DNA from 2 places in the Pseudomonas sp. HN2 genome. Region 1 is predicted to be linked to the other one. Evidence: predicted binding sites of a transcription regulator. Region 1 holds the regulator's gene; the other holds the start of a gene.
What was found. The regulator sigma-54, encoded in region 1, starts transcription at its own class of promoters, with help from an activator protein. The targets are predictions, from matches to a motif close to ANTGGCATNNANNTTGCTNT.
Positions count from the first base shown of each region.

Region 2: the regulator sigma-54 is predicted to act here: its motif matches at 1,980-1,999, upstream of LIS66_RS07505 (flagellar hook-length control protein FliK).

Region 1 is NZ_CP085885.1:1,000,188-1,006,785, reverse strand. It holds gene LIS66_RS04285 (ATP-binding cassette domain-containing protein) at 1-49, opposite strand, end outside; gene LIS66_RS04280 (KpsF/GutQ family sugar-phosphate isomerase) at 322-1,296, shown strand; gene LIS66_RS04275 (KdsC family phosphatase) at 1,296-1,820, shown strand; gene lptC (LPS export ABC transporter periplasmic protein LptC) at 1,829-2,401, shown strand; gene lptA (lipopolysaccharide transport periplasmic protein LptA) at 2,388-2,933, shown strand; gene lptB (LPS export ABC transporter ATP-binding protein) at 2,933-3,658, shown strand; gene LIS66_RS04255 (RNA polymerase factor sigma-54) at 3,825-5,315, shown strand; gene hpf (ribosome hibernation-promoting factor, HPF/YfiA family) at 5,389-5,697, shown strand; gene ptsN (PTS IIA-like nitrogen regulatory protein PtsN) at 5,710-6,174, shown strand; gene rapZ (RNase adapter RapZ) at 6,177-6,598, shown strand, end outside.
Region 2 is NZ_CP085885.1:1,704,105-1,710,702, reverse strand. It holds gene fliL (flagellar basal body-associated protein FliL) at 1-361, opposite strand, end outside; gene LIS66_RS07505 (flagellar hook-length control protein FliK) at 575-1,942, opposite strand; gene LIS66_RS07500 (Hpt domain-containing protein) at 2,048-2,395, opposite strand; gene LIS66_RS07495 (ATP-binding SpoIIE family protein phosphatase) at 2,426-4,129, opposite strand; gene LIS66_RS07490 (STAS domain-containing protein) at 4,135-4,440, opposite strand; gene LIS66_RS07485 (hypothetical protein) at 4,666-5,013, shown strand; gene fliJ (flagellar export protein FliJ) at 5,036-5,485, opposite strand; gene fliI (flagellar protein export ATPase FliI) at 5,492-6,598, opposite strand, start outside.

The DNA.
Region 1 (6,598 bases):
TGAAGGAGACTCCCTTCAGCTCGACCGCGTAGGCGTTATCGGCACTCATCTAAACTCCTTGCGATGCAGCCTCTCACTGGGATGCCAGACTTTCCTCGGAAACACCTGCATCCCGGGCAGGCCGAACTGGCGGCGAACTATATCACTGCAAAGGCTGAGCGCCCAAGCGAGAACCCGGCCTGAATCGCCGACAGATGAGGGTCGCAGCGACTTTCAGAGGGTTTTGGTAACCAGTAATGACAAAGCACGACGAACTTGCGTGAGGCTTTGCCACATAACCGCTATAATCGCCGCCTTTTCATCGGCCCATACGATTCTGACATGAGCAAAACCCGCGACCTGATTCAATCGGCACAACGCACCATCCGCCTCGAAGTGGAAGCCGTCCAAGGCTTGATGGCCCATATCGACGCCGATTTCGTACGCGCTTGCGAGATGATTCTGGCCAGCAAGGGCCGTGTGGTCGTGGTCGGCATGGGCAAATCCGGGCACATCGGCAACAAGATCGCCGCGACCCTGGCCAGCACCGGCACTCCGGCGTTTTTTGTCCATCCCGCCGAAGCCAGCCATGGCGACATGGGCATGATCACCCGCGACGACGTGATTCTGGCGCTGTCGAACTCCGGCTCGACCAACGAAATCATTACCCTGCTGCCATTAATCAAACGCCTGGGCATCCAGCTGATCAGCGTCACTGGCAACCCGCAGTCGCCGCTGGCGAAGGCTGCCGAGGTCAATCTCAATGTGCACGTTGAGCACGAAGCCTGCCCGTTGAACCTGGCACCGACGTCTTCGACTACCGCAGCGCTGGTCATGGGAGACGCCCTGGCCGTGGCCTTGCTGGAAGCGCGTGGTTTTACCGCCGAAGATTTTGCCTTCTCGCATCCGGGCGGCGCACTTGGCCGGCGCCTGTTGCTGAAAGTGGAAAACGTCATGCACGCCGGGGAGGAACTGCCGCAGGTCCAACGCGGCACCCTGCTCAAGGATGCGCTGATGGAAATGACCCGCAAGGGCCTCGGCATGACCGCTATCCTTGAGGCCGACGGCAAACTCGCCGGGATCTTCACCGATGGTGATTTGCGCCGCACCCTGGATCGCACCATCGACATTCGCAACGCGACCATCGACGAAGTGATGACCGCACATGGCAAAACCGCGCGGCCCGACATGCTTGCCGCCGAAGCCCTGAAAATCATGGAAGACCATCGAATCAGCGCCCTGGTAGTCGTCGACGAGGAGGATCGCCCGATCGGCGCCTTCAACCTCTCCGATCTGCTGCGCGCAGGAGTCATGTAATGAGCAACGATCTGCTGCAACGCGGCAAAGCGATCAAACTGGCAGTCTTCGATGTCGACGGTGTACTCACCGACGGTCGGCTGTACTTCCTCGAAGACGGCAGCGAGTTCAAGACTTTCAATACTCTCGACGGCCAGGGCATCAAGATGCTGATGAATGCCGGCGTGCAAACCGCGATCATCAGCGGTCGCAAGACCCCGGTGGTCGAGCGCCGCGCGAAGAATCTCGGCATCCCGCATCTGTTTCAGGGGCGCGAAGACAAATTGGTGGTGCTCGACGGCCTGCTCGCACAACTGGGCCTAAGCTATGAAGAAGTCGCCTATCTGGGCGACGATCTGCCAGACTTGCCGGTAATCCGCCGCGTAGGGCTGGGCATGGCGGTGGCCAACGCTGCCGATTTCGTCCGCGAACACGCCCACGGCGTTACCCGCGCCCGTGGCGGCGAAGGTGCCGCCCGCGAATTCTGCGAATTGATCCTGCGCGCCCAGGGCCGCCTTGAAGCGGCCAACGCCGCGTACCTGTGAGCCAGACCATGTTTAGCAAAAAGTTTCGCAACTTCCTGCTGTTCGGCTGCATCGCGGCGATTTTCGCCGCGGTCGGCTATTGGAACATCAGCCCGGAACGCTTCCTCGACAAGCCGCCGGTCTCGACTGCCGAGAACCCGATCGACTGGTACGCGACCAACACGCACACCATCCAGTACCTGCCCGACGGCAAGGTGCAATACGAGATGACCTCCGACAAGGCCGAGCACGTCAAGGCCACCGATGTCACGCTGGTGACCAAGCCTGATTTGAACATGTATCGCGGCACCGACTTCCCGTGGCACGTGACCAGCGAGCGCGGCGAAGTGAACTCGGGCGGTACCGAAGTGGAATTGATCGATTCGGTCCGCGTACAGCGCACCGATGAGAAAAAGCGCGGCACCCTGATCACCAGCACCCGCATGACGGTGTTCCCGCAGCAGGAATATGCGCAGACTGCGCAACCCGTTAGAATCGAGGGCGCTGGCGGCGTGTCGACTGGCGTCGGAATGAAAGCGTACCTGAAGGACAGCAGGATACACCTGCAATCGAACGTAAGAGGACAGTATGAGGCTCGTTAAAACCCTCCCTATTTTGCTCAGTCTGGGCGCAGCACTGGGAAGCGCGAGCGCCTGGTCCCTGCCGAACGATCAGCAGCAACCTATCCGCATTCAGGCCGACGACGCCCAACTGGACGACAAGAATGGCATCGCCACCTATAAAGGTGACGTGATCATTACCCAGGGCTCGATGATCGTTAAAGGCAACACGGTGACCATGACTCGCGCGCCCAACGGCGATATCGACGTGGTGACCTCGGTGGGCAACCTGGCTTACTTCGAGCAGTTGCAGACCCAGGGCGACGCCAACCCGGTCAAGGGCTACGGCGTGACGATTCAATACCACGCCCAGCAGAACCGCGTGGTGCTGATCGACAAGGCCAAGGTTATCGACAAGGATAACAACGTCACCCAGGGCGAAAAAATCGTCTACGACACCGTGAAGAAACTGGCCAGCGCCGGTCGCGCCACGGGCAGCAAGGTCACCGAATCGCGTCCGCGCATCGACATGGTGATCCAGCCGAAGAAGAAAACCGAAGAGAAATCCCAGTAATGGCAACTCTGAAAGCTCAGCACTTGGCCAAGGCCTATAAAAGCCGCCAGGTCGTGCGTGACGTCAGTCTGTCGATCGACAGCGGGCAGATCGTCGGCCTGCTCGGCCCGAACGGCGCCGGCAAGACGACCTGCTTCTACATGATCGTCGGCCTGGTGCAGGCCGATCAGGGCCGGGTGCTGATCGATGATCTGGACGTCAGCCACCAGCCGATGCACGGCCGCGCCAAGGCCGGTATCGGCTATCTGCCGCAAGAAGCGTCGATCTTCCGCAAACTGTCGGTCGCCGACAACATCATGGCGATCCTCGAGACCCGTCCTGAACTCGACAAGGCCGGTCGTCGCAAGGAGCTGGAAAGCCTGTTGCAGGAATTCCACATCAGCCACATCCGCGACAACCTCGGCATGAGCCTGTCCGGTGGCGAGCGTCGCCGGGTGGAAATCGCTCGCGCTCTGGCCACTGCGCCGAAATTCATCCTGCTCGACGAACCGTTCGCCGGTGTCGACCCGATCTCGGTCGGCGACATCAAGCAGATCATCCACCACCTCAAGGCCAAGGGCATCGGGGTGCTGATCACCGACCACAACGTCCGTGAGACGCTGGATATCTGCGAAACCGCTTACATCGTCAACGACGGTCAACTGATCGCTGAAGGCGATGCCGAGACCATCCTGGCCAACGATCTGGTCAAGGAAGTGTATCTGGGTCACGAGTTCCGCCTGTAAGCGCGCCAGCGCTGTATCGATTCAAGGCGCATTTATCCGCTTTAATTGTTACAGCGCTCTAGGCAAACACTTCAGTTTCAGGCATATAATTTGCTTAAGTTTGGCGCTTCGGCGCCCTGTAGTGGATGGCGCAAAGCGCCGGCGAATAAGGTGTTAAGCCCCTGCCATGAAACCATCGCTAGTCTTGAGAATGGGCCAGCAGCTGACGATGACACCGCAGCTGCAACAGGCCATCCGCCTGCTCCAATTGTCGACCCTGGACCTGCAACAGGAAATCCAGGAGGCTCTGGAATCCAATCCGATGCTCGAACGCCAGGAAGAAGGCGACGACTTCGATAACGCCGACCCCTTGGCCGACAACGCCGAACAGAAGCCCGCCGAAATCCAGGAACCCTCGTATCAGGAAGCCGCGCCGACGGTGGACAACCTTGAAGATGGCGAATGGAACGAGCGCATCCCCAACGAACTGCCGGTAGACACCGCCTGGGAAGATGTTTATCAGACCAGCGCCAGCAGCCTGCCCAGCAGCGATGACGACGAGTGGGATTTCACCACCCGCACTTCCGCCGGCGAGAGCCTGCAGAGCCATCTGCTCTGGCAACTGAACCTGGCGCCGATGTCCGACACCGATCGCCTGATCGCCGTGACCCTGATCGATTGCATCAACAATCAGGGTTACCTGGACGAAACGCTCGAAGAAATTCTCGAAGCGTTCGACCCGGAACTGGACATCGAGCTCGACGAAATCGAAGCCGTCCTGCATCGCATCCAGCAATTCGAGCCCGCCGGGATCGGCGCACGCAACCTCAGCGAATGCCTGCTGCTGCAATTGCGCCAGCTGCCCGCGAAGACGCCGTGGCTCACCGAGGCCAAACGTCTGGTCGCCGATTACATCGACCTGCTCGGCAGCCGCGATTACAGCCAGTTGATGCGGCGCATGAAGCTCAAGGAAGACGAACTGCGCCAGGTCATCGAACTGGTGCAGAGCCTCAATCCGCGTCCGGGCTCGCAGATCGAATCGACCGAAGCCGAATACGTCATTCCCGATGTGATCGTGCGCAAGGACAACGAGCGCTGGCTGGTGGAACTGAACCAGGAATCGGTGCCACGCCTGCGCGTCAACGCCCAGTACGCCGGTTTTGTGAAGCGTGCCGACACCAGCGCCGACAACACTTTCATGCGCAATCAGTTGCAGGAAGCCCGCTGGTTCATCAAGAGCCTGCAGAGCCGCAACGAAACCCTGATGAAAGTGGCCACGCAGATCGTCGAACATCAGCGCGGTTTCCTCGAATATGGCGACGAAGCGATGAAGCCGCTGGTGCTGCATGACATCGCCGAAGCGGTCGGCATGCACGAGTCGACGATCTCACGGGTGACCACCCAAAAATTCATGCATACCCCGCGCGGTATTTATGAACTGAAATACTTTTTCTCCAGCCACGTCAGCACCTCCGAAGGCGGCGAATGCTCGTCCACGGCGATTCGCGCGATCATCAAGAAACTGGTCGCGGCGGAAAATCAGAAAAAGCCGTTGAGTGACAGCAAGATCGCTGGTTTACTGGAGGCACAAGGCATTCAGGTGGCTCGCCGCACCGTCGCCAAGTACCGCGAATCCCTCGGAATCGCGCCTTCGAGCGAACGCAAGCGGTTGATGTAAGCCACGTTACAGCGTTCCAGTGGCAGGCTTTTCGGCCTGCCGCTTTATGCACTGGCAACGAAGGAGAAGCTGTATGCAAGTCAACATCAGTGGACACCAACTGGAAGTGACCCAACCTCTGCGTTCCTACATCGAGGAAAAACTCCAACGACTGGAGCGACATTTCGACAAGATCACCAACGTGCAGGTCACGATGTGCGTCGAAAAGCTGAAGCAGAAGATCGAAGCCACCTTGCATATCCCCGGCAGCGAAGTGGTCGCCAACGCAGAAGATACCGACATGTATGCTGCGATCGACTCACTCACCGACAAGCTGGATCGCCAACTCAAAAAGCATAAGGAAAAGACCCAGAGCCTCCTCCAGGGCGCAACCGGTCGTTAACCCCCCTATCCCATGATCCGACTTGAAACCATCCTGACCCCCGGCCGTTCCCAGGTGAACGCGCCGGGCGGCAGCAAGAAAAAAGCCCTCGAACAGATTGCCAACCTGATCCACCGCGAAGTGCCGGATCTGGCGATGCAGGATGTCTTCGAGGCGCTGATCGCCCGTGAGAAACTCGGCTCCACCGGTTTCGGCAACGGCATCGCCATTCCCCACTGCCGCCTCAAGGGCTGCACGGCGCCGGTCAGCGCGCTGCTGCACCTCGAAGCCCCGATCGATTTCGACGCCATCGACGGCGCCCCGGTGGACCTGCTGTTCGTGCTGCTGGTCCCGGAAGCCGCGACCGATGCGCACCTGGAATTGCTGCGCCAGATCGCCAGCATGCTCGACCGCAAGGAAGTGCGCGAAAAACTGCGCAGCGCTCCGAGCAACGAGGCCTTGTACCAGGTTGTACTGGACGAGCAGAACGGGCACTAATCATGCGTTTGATCATCGTCAGTGGCCGTTCGGGCTCGGGTAAAAGTACCGCCCTGAATGTCCTTGAAGACAACGGTTACTACTGCATCGACAACCTCCCGGCCGGCTTGCTGCCGGAACTGGCCGAGCGCGCGTTGATCCACACCGAGCTGGCGCAGCCGCTGGTCGCGGTATCGATCGATGCGCGCAACCTGCCGAGCCATCTGTCTCGTTTCCCCGAATTGCTCGAAGACGTGCGGGCCAAGCATATCAAGTGCGATGTGCTCTATCTGGACGCCGACGAAGAAACCCTGCTCAAGCGTTTTTCCGAGACCCGTCGTCGTCACCCGTTGAGCAACGCCAATCGCTCCCTGGCCGAAGCCATCCACGATGAAAGCGCCCTGCTCGGCCCGATCGCCGATCTGGCCGACCTGAAAATCAACAC
Region 2 (6,598 bases), 700 kb from region 1:
GACCGGAGAAGAGCATCACCAGGTTGTTGCGGATAACCGGCATGTGCACTTTGAGCGCGTCCAGATCGGCCTGGTTACGCGCCAGCATGGTGATGCTCACCTGCATGTAGCGCTGACGGCCGTTCTGGTTGTAGTTGGCAACGAAGGCTGGCGCCATCGGCTCGAAAATCGCTGCCTGTTTGCCGACCGGCGCTGCTTCAGCGGCCTCGGCAGGCTTGCTCTGGGCGCCGTGCATGAAGAACCAGGTCGCCCCGACGGATGCACCAATGGCCACCAGCAACGCCAGCACGATCACGATGATCAGCTTAAGTTTGCCTTTGGTTGCGGGGTCTTTTACTGCTGCAGCTTCGCTCTTCGCCATGCCAATAATCCGTCACTAATCGGGGGTTTCACAGTCGCACGGCAAGGCAAGAGCAAGTGTTATGCCAGAAGTGTCGGAGGCTGAAGGGAGGGCGACATAAAACAAATGTAGGAGTGAGCCTGCTCGCGATTGCGGTGTGTCAGTCAACGAGTCCGCTAACTGACACACCGCAATCGCGAGCAGGCTCACTCCTACAGGGGGGGCTGTGCTTTATCAGGCGTAATAGTCGACCGCGCTGGTACCGATGACGCTGGTGGTCTGCGCCGCCACTTCAGCCACAGTGGCCGGTGCCAATTCTTCATCCGCCGAATCCAGACGCCCGCCGGCGGCGCTGGTGCGTCCGGTGTGGCCCTGCTGCGCCTGTTCCTGACCTTGCTGGCCCTGCCAGCCACGGTTCTGGTCGGAAACGTTGACGTCGACCTGGCCCATGCCCTGCTGGTTGAACATGTCGCGCAGGCGATGCATCTGGCTGTCGAGCGCTTCACGCACGCTCGGGTGCGCGCTCATGAAGGTCACCTGGGTCTGCTGATCGGGAACCATGTTCACGCGGATATCCAGGCGCCCCAGTTCAGCCGGTTGCAACTGAATATCGGCGGCCTTCAGGTTGACGCTGGACAGATACATGACGCGGTTGACCACTTCTTCAGTCCAGCCGCTCTGGTGCATGGCGATCGGCTGATTCACCGGCAGCGCATTCGCGGTTTTTGGCGTAGCGGCCTGGGTCAGTGCCGCCAGACGGTTGGCGAAGTCGTCGACGCGGGTATCGCTGGTGGTTGATTTCAGATCTTTCAGACCATCATCGATCAGCCCGCTGAAGGCTTTTTCGCCACCTTGGCTGGTGCTGTCCTTGTCGGCCTGGACGTCAAGCATGCTGGCCATGCCGGCGGCAAAGTTCTGCGCAGCGGACAATTCGCCGTCGGCCTGAGCCTGGGCGGGAGAGGCTTTCGGTTGTGCCTGACTGGCGGCAGAAATATGCCCGCCCTGCTCCATCGCCATGCGCACGGCCGGCATCGAGTCGAGCGGGTCGGCCGAGGGGTCGAAATCGCTGTCGGTAGCCGCCGGATCTTTGACCATGCCCGGCACGGCGGCCAAAGCAGGCGTTTCAGCTTCCGGCTGAGCTGGCGTTGCGACTACCGGGGTTTGCACGACAGGCGCGGCGACCAATGGCTGGACGACTTGAGCCAGGGCTGGATCCAGCGCCGGGTCTACAGGCGCGGTATCGACCACAGGGGTTTGTGCGGTTTCAGCGGTGTCATCGGCAGTGGCAGCTGCGTCGTCACTCGCCGCCGCTTTGTCCGCAGGCAACGCTTTGCCGCTATCGGCAACTGCTGGCTCGGGCGCGGCAGACTGATCTTTGCCGATATCCTTTTTGCCGCTGTTGTCAGCGACCTTGTCGCGTGCCGGTTTGACTGAATTATCGGCGCTGGCGGCAGGCTTGGCCGGCGCTTGATTGGCGAACACTTTGGCGAAGCTCGAAGCCTTGTCCCCGGCGTCTGCGGCCATTGCCGACGATTTGGCAGAGGCGGCTTGCGCCTTGGCCTGGGCGGCGGTCTGAAGAAGAATGTTGGGGGTCGCAGGCATGACACGGTCTCCGCTGCACTGGGATCGTAGGTACAGTTGAGCAAGATGACTGCAAGTGCCGGGCCAGTTTGGCCAGGCACTTGCGAAAAACGCCGGAAGGCGGCTTCAGTGGGTATGGGCGTGGTGCTTTTCGTCTTCGTACACGGGGCGTACGTCGGCGAACTCGGAATGGATGTCGGCAACCAGCTGAGCGAGTGCTTCCGGGCTTTTGTCCTTGGCATTCGACTCCAGGTCCTGGCACAACTCAGCGAGTCGGACCGCGCCCATGTTGCAGGCGCTGCCTTTGAAACTGTGGGCACAACTCATTAGCTGATCGGCGTCTTTGGTTGCGCGCAAGTTGCTCAAGCGCTCCTCAGAGTCATTCAGAAAAGTATCCAGAAGCTCTGGATAATCGCCCTCCATTACCTCGCGCAAGGTATCGAGAACGTCGCGATCTACACTTGGGTCAGTCACTTGCTCACTCCTTGATCAAGAATGGGCGGATTATGCCTCAATCTCCCAGAAAAACTCCACGCTGGCACTACGACCTTGGTCCGACCAGCTGGCGTTGTGCCCCAGTTGCCGAACCAGGCTGATGCCGCGTCCCGACAGGCGGACATTGTCCAGAGGCCGCTGCATGACCCGCGCCACATCGAAACCCTTGCCGCTGTCCTCGACCCGGATGACCAGACGCCCGCCCTTGCCTCGCGGTTGCACCTGCAGATGCACCCGCACGAAACCCTCCTGCAGCGCCTCCAGGCGTGCCGCACGCATTTCGTAGTAGCGGGCAAACCCGGCCGCATCGCGCTTGAGGCTGGAATCGAGCCCGAGCACGCCATGCTCCAGCGCATTGGAATACAACTCGGCGAGTACGCTGTACATGGCTCCGCTTTGCGAGCGCAGGCCGTGCACCTCAAGCAACAACTGCAAGAGAAATGGCAGCGGATTGAAGCGCCTGAGCGTGGCACCGCGAAACTCGAAACTGGCCGACCAGTCCAGCGGGCACGACTGGCCGCTGTCGGAATACACCGGTGCCGCGCCGTGGGCCTGCGTCGACTCGAGCAGGCTGACCTCGACCATGCTCACGTCATCACGGGCCTGTCCGCGAAAATCGCGCAACGCCTGCTCGATGTCCTCGAACAGCCGATCCGGCTCGCTATTGGCGGCAAAGACCTGCTGCAAACGCTCGACACCGAACAACTGGTCATTGGCATCGCAGGTATCGATCACCCCGTCCGATAACAGAAACACCCGATCATCAACGGCCATCGGATACACATCCGTACGGTCATCGAAGGCCTGCGCACTGAGAATTCCCAACGGTAAATGCCGCGCTGGCAGCGGCACGCGCTCGCCACTCGCCATGCGGTGCAAGTAACCGTCGGGCATGCCGCCGTTCCACACCTCCACCGAGCGGCTCTGGAAACTCAGACAGAGCAACGTGGCGCAGCAGAACATGTCCACCGGTAGGATGCGCTTGAGCTTGGCGTTCATCTCGCGCAGGGTTTCGGCCAGACCGTAGCCCTTGGCGGTCATGCCGTAGAACACTTCGGCCAGAGGCATCGCGCCGACTGCCGCCGGCAAGCCATGCCCGGTGAAATCGCCGAGCATGACGTGCATGTCACCGGCCGGCGTGTAGGCCGCCAGCAACAAATCGCCGTTGAACAGTGCGTACGGCGATTGCAGGTAACGGATGTTCGGCGCACTCAGGCAGCCAGAATGCGCAACCTTGTCGAACACCGCTTTGGCCACGCGCTGTTCGTTGAGCAAATAGTCGTGATGTCTGGCGATCAAGTCGCGCTGCTGCAGAACCGTCGCCTGCAGCCGGCGCAAGCGATCCATCGCCTTGATTTTGGCGGCCAGGATCACCTGGTTGTACGGCTTCGCCAGAAAATCGTCGCCGCCGGCCTCAAGACAACGGGCCAGCGCTTCGCTCTCGGTCAGCGAGGTAAGAAAAATGATTGGCACCAGCGCTTCGCCCGCCAGCGCCTTGATCTGCCGCGCCGCTTCAAAGCCGTCCATCACCGGCATCAGCGCATCCATCAGCACCAGATCGGGTTGCTGCTTTTGGAACGTATCGACCGCTTCAGCACCGTTGGCGGCCGTCAGTACCTGATGGCCCTGACGACGGACGATGGTCGACAGCAGCAACCGGTCGGCGGCGCTGTCTTCGGCGATGAGAATGGTCAGCGGCTCTTGCGCCTGCATGGGCGTCAACTGATGTCGAAGAGTTTGTCGAAGTTGGAAATCGCGAGGATTTTGCGTACGTCGGAGTTGCTGTTGACGACTCGCACATCCGAGTTATCGCCGCCGGCGTGATCCCGCAGCAGAAGCAGCATGCCCAGCGCCGAGCTGTCGAGGTAAGTGGCCTCTTTGAGATCGACCACGATGGATTCGGGTTTCTTGTCGAGTCGCTCATACGACTCGCGAAATTCCTGATGGCGACCGAAATCGAAGCGCCCTTTGACCGAGATCGTCAGCTTGTGACCATCCGGTGATACTTGTGTAACGACTGACATTGACTGGCTTCCTTGTCATTGACGAACCTGTACAAGGTTTAGCACTTGATCAAGCGCGCAGCAACCCGGACTACCGCAGGAGGATGTCGATCGGCGACTCACAAGTCACCATTTACCGTCCGTCGGGACTGTCAGATCTGACAGTGGAAGCTACAACTCGCCTCGACGCCTACTGCGTGTGACTGGCAGGCCGCCAGCACTCACACAGGATGGAGAAAATTTGCCATGACCAGTAAAACCTTTGAAATCTCCCTGGAAGGAACATCCAGCCCAAACAGGGTCACAAAAAAAGAATTCGAGGACGCCAAAGCGACATTGATGGCTTTTTACATTTTCGAACTGAATGATGCCGTGACCTTTAATATCCGAGGCGGTAGCAACCCTGAATACTCGAGATCGGCGAGCGTGACACCCTCAGGTGTAGAGCAGGGGAAAGTCGGCATAAAGCTCGACCCAACTCGGGATTGGCAGTTGCAGGGAAATGACGCAGTGGCTTACTTCACTGTTTCCAGGAACGGCACCCCGATCCCGGGCCAATCCCACGATTTGAACTTTTTTGTAGAAGAAAAATAACCAGTGTTTCCGCGGCATGATCTTAGAACGGATTCTGCCGCGGTAACCGCTGCGACAGTTCATCCAGCAACTTCTGCTCGCGCTTGTCTTCAAGGCGTTGCGCCTCTTCGCGATAACGTTGCACCAGCTTGCGTAGCCCTTCAACCCGGGCGAACGCCTGTTGCCATTCCTCACGCGCTTTGTCGAGCTTGTTCTGGTGCCAGACCAGGCTCTGCCGTTGCTGATCGACGGCGGTGTCGAGTTGCGCCAGAAAGCCCTGAAAACCCAGCAGCCACTGCCCGGTCACGCCGGTACTGCCGCGCACTATCCATTGCTGCGAGTAATCCAGACGAAAGGCATTGAGGTCGGCCAGTTTGCTTTCCGCAACTTTGACCTGACCCTGGAAATAGCCCAGTCGTTGCACGGCGGCTTTTTCGGCCTTCTCGGCCATTTCCACCACCGGCGCCAGGCGCGCTGCTCGGCTGACGGCCACGGCCGGTTACCCGCCCGCCGCTGGGGCGAACAGGGTTTCCAGGTAGGCCTGGCTTTCACCCATGGTGATTTTGTCGTTGAGGCCCTGGCGCTGATACCTGACCAGTTGCGGTTGCAGGGAAATCGCCAGATCGGTCTCGCGATCACCGCCGGCGACGTAAGCGCCGACGCTGATCAGATCGCGGCTCTGCTGATAGCGCGACCACAACTGCTTGAAGTACTGCGCACGCTGCATGTGATCCGGCGAAACCACCGCCGGCATGACCCGGCTGATCGAGGCTTCGATGTCGATCGCCGGATAGTGACCTTCCTCAGCCAGGCGCCGCGACAGCACGATGTGGCCGTCGAGCACGCCCCGCGCCGAGTCGGCAATCGGATCCTGCTGGTCATCGCCTTCGGACAGAACGGTGTAGAACGCCGTGATCGAACCGCCGCCCTTCTCCGCGTTACCGGCGCGCTCCACCAGTTTCGGCAGTTTGGCGAACACCGAGGGCGGATAGCCTTTGGTCGCCGGCGGTTCGCCGATGGCCAGAGCGATTTCCCGCTGGGCCTGGGCGAAACGAGTCAGCGAGTCCATCAACAGCAGAACGTTCTTGCCCTTGTCGCGGAAATACTCAGCGATGCGCGTGCAATACATTGCCGCGCGCATACGCATCAGCGGCGCATCGTCCGCTGGCGAGGCGACTACCACCGAACGCTTGAGGCCTTCTTCACCAAGGATGTGCTCGATGAATTCCTTAACTTCGCGACCACGTTCACCGATCAGGCCGACGACGATGATGTCTGCCTCGGTGAAGCGGGTCATCATGCCCAACAGCACCGATTTACCGACACCGGTACCGGCGAACAGACCCAGACGCTGGCCACGGCCGACGGTCAGCAAACCGTTGATGCAACGGATGCCGACGTCCAGCGGCACGCTGATCGGGTCACGGTTGAGCGGGTTGATTGTCGGGCCGTCCATCGGCACCCAGTCTTCGGCTTTCATGCCGCCCTTGCCGTCCAGCGCGCGGCCGGCGCCGTCGAGTACTCGGCCGAGCATGCTCATGCCCATCGGCAGCCGACCGGTGTCGGCCAGCGGCACCACGCGGGCGCCCGGGGCGATGCCGGCGAC